2 regions of the Pinisolibacter sp. genome follow, and region 2 is predicted to be linked to the other one. Evidence: riboswitches for the same ligand, from Rfam matches in the RefSeq annotation. Region 2 holds a riboswitch; the other holds the start of a gene.

Region 1 (4,411 bases), on a different contig from region 2:
CGGTCTCGCGCCGTTCGACCGGTGGAGCGTGGACCGGATGAATTGCGGTCCGGCGGCTCGATCCGGAAGGTGGCGGTCCTTTCGGGCGGGTCTCTCAGAGGCGGGTGATGGCTGACTATCATGCGATCCTGAAACGGGCGATCACGGCCCTGCCTTCGCCGACCGGCGAGGCGCGGCGCGCGGTCTACGAGAAGGCGCGCACGGCCCTCGTCAATCAGCTGAAGTCCTTCGAACCGCCGCTCGCCGCCTCGGAGATCACCCAGCAGCGGCTGCAGCTCGAAGACGCCATCCGCAAGGTCGAATCGGAAGCCGCCAAAGGTCTGCTGCGCCAACCGCACGTCGCGGCTCCGCCGCCGCCGGTCGCCGCCGCACCCCAGCCGCCCGCCGCCGCACCGCAGCCGCCGTCCCCGGCTCCTTCCTCGACGCCCGCCGCTCCGGCGGAGCGACCGGCCGCGGCCGAACCGGTCGCCCGTCCGCCGGTCGCACCTCCGCCGGCATCGCCGGTTGAAGCGGTGCCGCCGGGAACGATGGTGACGCCGCCGCGGGCCGAACCTGCGGAACCGGTGCCGCCGCGCGCCGCCTCGACGGGGGTTCTCAAGCGCGCCGTCGACGAAGCCGGTCAACTCGGTGGCGCGACGGCCGAACTCGGCCGGCAGGCCCGGGACGTTCTCGGCGAGGCCGGTCCCGCGACCGCCGCTCCGCCGGCCTTCGGGCGTGAGGCGCAGGCCGCGCCGCGCAAGGCGGAGAAGGAGAAGCGGCGTCGTCGGCGCCAGGAGGCGGTGACCGGTGAGGCGCCGACCTCGCGGCTGCCGCTGGTGGTCGGCATCGGTGCGGCCATTCTGGTGGTCGGCATCGGCATCGTGGCGTTGTGGTCTCAGCGGGAGGCGATCTCGGCCTTCTTCGGCGGGACCAAGGCGCCGATCGTCGACATGGCCCAGCGCCAGAACACCGAGAAGTTGGCGCCCAAGGCGAACGACCGGCTGGCCTCCGACGAGGGCGCGGGGCGTCCCGCCAATCCGGTGAAGCCGGTTCCGACCCAGACGATTTCGCCGACGACCGCGGCGCCGCAGTTGCAGTCGTCGATGGCGGCCGGCGAGGAGCCGAAGCCGGCGCCGCCGAAGCAGCAGGCCGTGCCGCTCGTCGCCCAGAAGGCCATTCTCTACGAAGAAGGCAAGGCGGGTGGCGGGCAGGCCCAGATTTCGCCGGGCAAGGTGGTGTGGAGCGTCGTTTCCGATCCCACCGATCCGAAGGCGGGGGCGGTGAAGCTCGAAGCCAAGGTCGAGATCCCGGATCGCGGCTTCGCCATGACGCTGCAGATGCGGCCGAACAACGACACCTCGTTCCCGGCGAGTCATCTGATCGAGCTCCGCTTCACGGTGCCGCAGGGTTTCGACGGCAAGGCGGTCGCCAACGTGCCGGGCCTGATCATGAAGCTGACCGAGCAGGCGCGCGGCGATCCGCTCGCCGGCGCCGCCGCCAAGGTCGCCGACAACTACTTCTGGGTGGCGTTGGGTGCGCCCGAACAGGACCGCACCCGCAATCTCAAGATGATCAAGGAACGCGGCTGGATCGACGTGCCGATCCTCTACGAGAACAGCCGAAGGGCGATCCTCACCCTCGAAAAGGCGGGCGCCGGCGATCAGGCCGTCACCGACGTTCTCACCGCCTGGGGACAGAACGACTGACGCGTCGTTCGCCGCTTCGAAGTCCGCGTCCGCGTAGCGAGAGGACATTGACATGAGCGCCGTTCGACCGGTCCGACGCCGGACGATCCGGGACATCCGCACCGCCAAGGGCGGCACGCCGATCGTCTGCCTCACCGCCCATTCCGCGCCCGTCGCCGGGATCCTCGACGGCCACTGCGACCTGATCCTGGTCGGCGACAGCCTCGGCATGGTGGTCTACGGCTTCCAGAGCACCCTGCCGGTGACGCTCGACATGATGATCGCCCACGGCGCGGCGGTGGTGCGCGGCTCGGCCCGCGCCGTCGTCGTCGTCGACATGCCCTTCGCCACCTATCACGAGAGCCCCGAGCAGGCGTTCCGTAACGCCGCGCGGGTGATGATCGAGACCGGTGCGCAGGCGGTGAAGCTCGAGGGCGGGGTGGAGATGGCGCCGACCATCCGCTTTCTCACCGAGCGCGGCGTGCCGGTGATGGCCCACATCGGCCTGTTGCCGCAGTCGGTCAACGCCCAGGGCGGCTATCGCACCCAGGGCCGCGACGCCGACGCGGCGCGCCGTCTGGTCGAGGATGCCCGGGCGGTGGAGGCGGCGGGGGCCTTCTGCGTGGTGATCGAGGGGACGGTCGAGGCGGTCGCGCGCGACATCACGGAGGCGATCGCGATCCCGACCATCGGCATCGGCGCGTCGGTCGCCTGCGACGGGCAGGTGCTGGTCACCGACGATCTCGTCGGCCTCTTCGCCGAGTTCACGCCGAAGTTCGTCCGCCGTTACGGCGAGGTCGGCCAAGCGATCGAAGCGGCGGTCACGGCTTACGCCGACGACGTCCGCGCCCGTCGCTTCCCCGGCCCCGAGCACGTGGTCGGCTGACCTTTTCCGTGGGCTTGCGAAACCGTCGCGGATCCGTCATGGTTCCCGCGTTCCGAGGGGTGTTCTCGTCCGAGAACTGAGATGCCGTACGTCGCGGCGAACCCTTCGAACCTGATCCGGGTCATGCCGGCGAAGGGACGGGACTTCTCATGACCGCCGTCGCACGTCTCACCGGATCTCCTCGTCGTCTCGCGCCCGATGCGGCGCGACCGTGGAGATCGCCATGTCGCCCCGACTGACCCGGCCGCCGCGCGGCCCGGCGGCGTCGACCGGCCGCGTCTTCCTCGGTTTCGTCACGACCTTCGTCACCGTCGCCGCGGCGATCGTCGGCGTGTGGTGGGCGCTGGTGGCGGTCACCGCGCCGCCCCCCTTCCTGCTGCCCGGACCCGACCGGGTGGCGAGCGCCTTCGTCGCCCGCTTCCCGGAGATCATGGCCAATGCGGCGGTCACCGGCGGCGAGATCCTGGCGGGTCTGGCGCTCGGCGTTCTTCTCGGCATCGCCACGGCGCTTCTCACCGGGCTGGTGCCGTGGACGGCGCGGCTGGTGCAGCCGGCGGTGGTCGTGTTGCAGGCGCTGCCGGTCTTCGCCATCGCCCCGGTCCTGGTGCTGTGGCTCGGCTTCGGCCTCGCCTCGAAGATCGTCATGGCGGCAATCGTCATCTTCTTCCCCGTCGCTTCGGCGCTTTCCGACGCCGTCTCGCGCGCCGATCCGGGGCTCCTCGATCTCGCCCGGCTGCACCACGCGACGACGGCGCAGACCTTCCGCTTCATCCGCCTGCCCGGCGCCGTGCCCGGCCTCGTCTCGGGTCTCCGGATGGCGGCGACGCTCGCCCCGATCGGGGCGATCATCGGCGAATGGGTCGGCGCCTCGAGCGGCCTCGGGCTGATGATGATGCATGCCAACGCGCGCATGCAGACCGACGTGATGTTCGCCGCCCTGGTCGTGGTGGCGGCCATGGCGTTGGCGCTGCGTCTCGCCGTCGACCTCCTCACTCGCCGCTGGGCGCCATGGGCGCCCGAGAGCGGCGGTTCCCTCCTCTGACACCTCTCCCCGACAGAACCACGAAACGGACAGTCTCCTCATGAAACGCCTTCTCGCCTCCGCCGCTCTCGCGCTTCTTCTCTCGGTGGCCCCGGCCGCCGCCGCCGACAAGATGACGGTGCTGCTCGACTGGTTCCTCAATCCCGACCACGCGCCGCTGGTCGTGGCGCGCGACAAGGGGATGTTCGAGGCCGAGGGTCTCGACGTCGAACTGATCGCGCCGGCCGATCCGTCGGCGCCGCCGCGGCTCGTCGCCGCGGGACAGGCGGACGTCGCCGTCTCCTATCAACCGCAACTGAACCTGGCGGTGAAGGAGGGGCTGCCGCTCGTGCGCTTCGCCACGCTGGTGGAGACGCCGCTCAACACCGTGATCGCCCTCGACGGCGGGCCGGTGAAGAGCCTCGCCGATCTGAAGGGCAAGAAGATCGGCTTCTCGGTCGGCGGTTTCGAGGACGCCATCCTCGGTTCGATGCTGGCGACCGCAGGGCTGAAGCTCTCCGACGTCACGCTGATCAACGTCAACTTCGCCCTCACCGCGGCGCTGGTGTCGGGGCAGGTCGACGCCGTGGTCGGCGGCTTCCGCAATTTCGAGGCGACCGAGCTCGAACTCGCCGGCAAGAAGGCGGTGACCTTCTATCCGGAGGAGAACGGCGTGCCGGCCTACGACGAGCTGATCTACGTCGCCGCCAAGGCGAAGATCGCCGACCCGCGGCTGCCCCGCTTCGTCGCGGCGGTGGAGGCGGCGACGTTGTGGATGAGCAATCATCCGGCCGAGGCCTGGGAGATCCTCAAGAAGGCCGACGCCAAGCTCGACGACGA
Region 2 (4,411 bases):
AGCGGAGAGAAAGCGGATCCATCGACTGTTCGACGCATGGTGAGGCCGCAGGATCCCTTCCCTCGCGCATCGTGCTCGCCGGGGCTGTCGGCCGAGTTCGCGGCGACGTGGTCGGCGTTTCGCCCTCCGGTGAATGGGCAGAGGTTCTCTTCGAGACCGGCGCGCGGCGTCGACGGGTGTGCAACGACGGTCGACGCAGCGGCGCGTGCCGCCCGCCACCCCGGACGGACGCGGCGGAACGGCGGACGCGATCACCCGCCCCGGCGCAGCGCGTGGAAATGGCCGAGGAGCCCGAGGGTCGAGCCGTCACGGCCCGCCGCCGGCGTCTTGCCCTCGATCATCGGCAACAGCTCGCCGGCGAGCTGCTTGCCGAGTTCGACGCCCCACTGGTCGAAGGAGTTGACGTCGAAGATCACACCCTGGACGAACACCTTGTGCTCGTAGAGGGCGAGGAGGCGGCCCATGGTGAAGGGATCGAGCCGCCGATACATCAGCATGTTGGTCGGCCGATTGCCGGGGAAGATCTTGTGCGGGGTCAGCGCATCGATCGCCGCCCGCGCCATGCCCGCCTTCTCCAGTTCGGCGCGGACCGCCCGCTCGTTCTTGCCGACCATCAGCGCCTCGGTCTGGGCGAGGCAGTTGGCGACGAGCTTGACGTGATGGTCGGAGAGCGCCTCGTGCGGCTCGGCGGCGACCAGAAAGTCGGCCGGGACGACGTCGGTGCCCTGGTGGATCAGCTGGAAGAAGGCGTGCTGGCCGTTGGTGCCGGGCTCGCCCCAGACGATCGGCCCGGTCGGCCCGCCGACCGGCTTGCCGTTCTTGCGCACCCGCTTGCCGTTCGACTCCATGTCGAGCTGCTGGAGATGGGCGGGGAAGCGGGCGAGCCGCTGGTCGTAGGGCAGCACCGCCTGGGTCGGGAAGCCCATGACGTTGCGATACCACACCCCGATCAGCGCCAGGATCACCGGCATGTTGCGGGAGAGCGGCGCGGTGAGGAAATGGTCGTCCATCGCCGCCCCGCCGGCGAGGAAGTCGCGGAAGCCCTTCTCGCCGATGGCGATCATCACCGGCAGGCCGATCGCCGACCACACCGAATAGCGCCCGCCGACCCAGTCCCAGAAGCCGAAGGTGCGCTCCTCGGCGATGCCGAAGGCGGTGACCTTGGCGATCGCGGTGGAGATCGCGGCGAAATGGGCGCCGACCGCCGCCTCGCCGAGCCCCTCGGCGACCCACGCTCGCGCCGAGCCGGCGTTGGTCATGGTCTCGAGCGTGGTGAAGGTCTTCGAAGCGATGAGGAACAGCGTCGTCTCGGGGTCGAGGACGGCGAGCGTGTCGTGGACGTGGGCGCCGTCGACGTTGGAGACGAAGTGGACGCGCGGTCCGTCGTGATAGGGGCGCAGCGCCGTCGTCACCATCGCCGGACCGAGGTCGGAGCCGCCGATGCCGATGTTGACCACGTCGGTGAAGCGCTTGCCCGTCGCCCCGACGATGGCGCCCGAACGCACCTTTTCGGCGAAGACGCCCATCTTGACCAGCACGTCCTCGACGTCGCCGGTGACGTCGTAGCCGGCGGTGACGTAGGCCTTGCGCCGTCCCGGATTGCGCAGCGCCACGTGCAGCACCGCGCGGCCTTCCGTCGCGTTGATCGCCTGTCCGGCGAACATCCGCGTCCGCCAGCCTTCGACGTCGGCCGCCTTCGCCAAGCCGACCAGCAGGTCGATGGTCTCGGCGGTGATCCGGTTCTTCGAATAGTCGAGAAGCAGATCGTCGAACCGTAGCGAAAGGCGATCGAAGCGCTCCGGATCGGCGGCGAAGAGATCGGTCATGTGGACCGATTCGACCGTGCGGAGATGGGCCCGGAGGGCCTGGAAAGCGGTGTCGCGCGTGGCGGTCATGGCTCGGATCTTTCCCGTGTCCGTCCCCCCGACGCGGTGCGCGCACGGGAGGAGATGAGGCGCCCTCGGGCCGGCGCCGGGCCGGCGTGCGCCTCAGAACGCCTTGAAGGTGATCAGCGTCTTGGTGTCGACGATGCCGGGGATCGGATGCACCTTCTCATTGACGAAATGGCCGATGTCGGTCGTGTCGTCGACGTAGAACTTGACGATCAGGTCGTGGTCGCCGGCGATCGAATAGATCTCCGAGGCGATCTCGGCATCGGCCAGCGCCGTGGCCACCTGATAGGATTTGCCCAACTGGCACTTGATGAGGACGAAGAAGGGTTTCATCGGATTCGTCTCGGCTCGGTTCGGCGTCGACGGCAGTCGATCAGATGCGGCGCGGAAGGGCAAGTGGGGCGAGACCGGACCGGCGCGGCGACGATGTCGCCCCCCTCGTTCCCTCGAGGTCCTCCCCGCCCTTGACAAGGCGGCTTCGCCGTCTCAACTGTCGTCCATCTCATGGGGGTGCCCGGCGTGACCGGGCTGAGAGGCGACGCCAACCCCTCGAACCTGATCCGGGTCGTGCCGGCGGAGGGATTGAGATGAGTGACCGGAAGACCATCCCCGACCTCGCCCCGACCGCCGCGCGCATCGCCGAGATCGCCGACCGCGTTCGCACGCGCCGTCCGCGCATCCACGTGCTGACCTCGCCGGTCGCCCAGACCTTCACCGCCAACATGCTGCTGGCGATCGGCGCCGAGCCGTCGATGACCGTCTCGCCCGAGGAAGTGCCGGCCTTCGTCGCCGCCGCCGACGGGTTGCTGATCAATCTCGGCATGCTCGACCGGGTGCGTCGCGACGCCTCGCTCACCGCCATCGAAGTGGCCAAGGACGCCGGCGTGCCCTGGGTGCTCGACCCTGTGAAGATCGAGATCTCGCCGCCGCGGCTCGATTTCGCCCGCCGCCTGATCGAGCTCGAACCCGCCCTCGTCCACGCCAACCACGCCGAATTCGCCGGTCTCGCCGGCCTCGAGGCGGATGAGACGCGGATCCGCGAATACGCCGTCCACACCCTCTCCACCCTGGTGGTGACCGGTGAGGTCGACGTCGTCACCGACGGCACCCACCTGGTGCGCGTCGACAACGGCCACCCGCTGATGGACCGCGTCACCGCCATGGGCTGCGCCGCCACCGCCATCGCCACCGCCTTCCGCGCCGTCGAGCCCGACCCGATCCTCGCCGCCACCGCGGCGCTGGTGGCGACCGGCGTCGCCGGCGAGATCGCCGCCGCCTCCGCCGCCGGTCCCGGCAGCTTCGCCGTCGAGATCGTCGACGCCCTCTACGGCCTCGACGCCGAAACCCTGACGGAACGAGCCCGCATCCGATGAGAGCCGACATCCGCCTGCATGCCATCCTCGATCCGACCCGGACCCGTGGACGCGCCCTCGCCGACATGGCCCGCGCCGCGGTCGAAGGCGGCGCCACCATCCTCCAGTACCGCGACAAGGACGCGCCGACCTGGACGATGATGGCCCGCGCCCGCGAGATCCTCGCCGCCCTCGAAGGCTCGACCGTGCCGCTGATCGTCAACGACCGGGTCGACGTGGCGCTCGCCGCCGCCGCCCATGGTGTCCACGTCGGCCAGGAGGACATGCACCCCGAGGACGCCCGCCGGCTCCTCGGTCCCGCCGCCATCATCGGCCAGACGGTGAAGTCGGCGGCCCATGCCGCCGCGGTGCCGCTCGACGCCGTCGACTACGTCTGCATCGGCGGCGTCTTCGCCACGACGTCCAAGGACAACCCCGATCCGCCGGTCGGCCTCGACGGGCTCGCTGGCCTCGTCGCCGCGATGCGGGCGCGCCGCGCCGATCTGCCGGTCGGCGCCATCGCCGGCATCACGGTCGAGAACACCCCCACGGTGATCCAGGCAGGCGCCGACGGTGTCGCCGTCATCTCCGAGATCTTCATGGCCGACGACCCGGCCGCGGCGGCGCGGGCGCTGCGCGCCGCCGTCGACGCCGCTCTGAGCGCGCGCAACGAGGAGACCCGCCGGTGACCGCCATCGCTCTCACCATCGCCGGTTCCGATTCCGGCGGCGGCGCCGGCATCCAGGCGGACCTGAAGACCTTCTCCGCCCTCGGCGTCTACGGCGCCAGCGTCGTCACCGCACTGACCGCCCAGAACACCCGCGGCGTCACCGCCGTCCACGACGTGCCCCCCGATTTCATCGCCGCCCAGATCGACGCCGTCTTCTCCGACATCGCCGTGAACGCGGTGAAGATCGGCATGCTGTCGCAAGCCCCGGTGATCCGCGCCGTGCGCGCCGGGCTCGACCGCTGGAACGTCGACAAGGTGGTGCTCGATCCGGTCATGGTGGCGACCTCCGGCGACCTTCTGCTCGTGCCGGAAGCGGTGGCGACGGTGCGCGAGGTGCTGCTGCCGCGCGCCACTCTCATCACCCCCAACCTGCACGAAGCGGCCCGTCTCACCGATCGGCCGGTGGCCGAAGACCGCGCCGCCATGCAGCTCCAGGC

What was found. Region 2 has a riboswitch for thiamine pyrophosphate ahead of thiM (hydroxyethylthiazole kinase). Riboswitches for the same ligand answer to the same signal wherever they lie in the genome.
Region 1: linked by a shared signal. The riboswitch ahead of V7Q42_RS09275 (ABC transporter permease) and the one ahead of thiM (hydroxyethylthiazole kinase) in region 2 are both predicted to bind thiamine pyrophosphate.

What each region holds. Positions count from the first base shown of each region.
Region 1 covers NZ_DAIPZB010000017.1:15,386-19,796, forward strand. The annotation lists gene V7Q42_RS09265 (hypothetical protein) at 108-1,685, shown strand; gene panB (3-methyl-2-oxobutanoate hydroxymethyltransferase) at 1,738-2,550, shown strand; TPP riboswitch at 2,596-2,705, shown strand; gene V7Q42_RS09275 (ABC transporter permease) at 2,774-3,592, shown strand; gene V7Q42_RS09280 (ABC transporter substrate-binding protein) at 3,633-4,411, shown strand, end outside.
Region 2 covers NZ_DAIPZB010000007.1:68,740-73,150, reverse strand. The annotation lists gene pgi (glucose-6-phosphate isomerase) at 252-1,895, opposite strand; gene V7Q42_RS04525 (Lrp/AsnC ligand binding domain-containing protein) at 1,989-2,225, opposite strand; TPP riboswitch at 2,389-2,491, shown strand; gene thiM (hydroxyethylthiazole kinase) at 2,480-3,265, shown strand; gene thiE (thiamine phosphate synthase) at 3,262-3,933, shown strand; gene thiD (bifunctional hydroxymethylpyrimidine kinase/phosphomethylpyrimidine kinase) at 3,930-4,411, shown strand, end outside.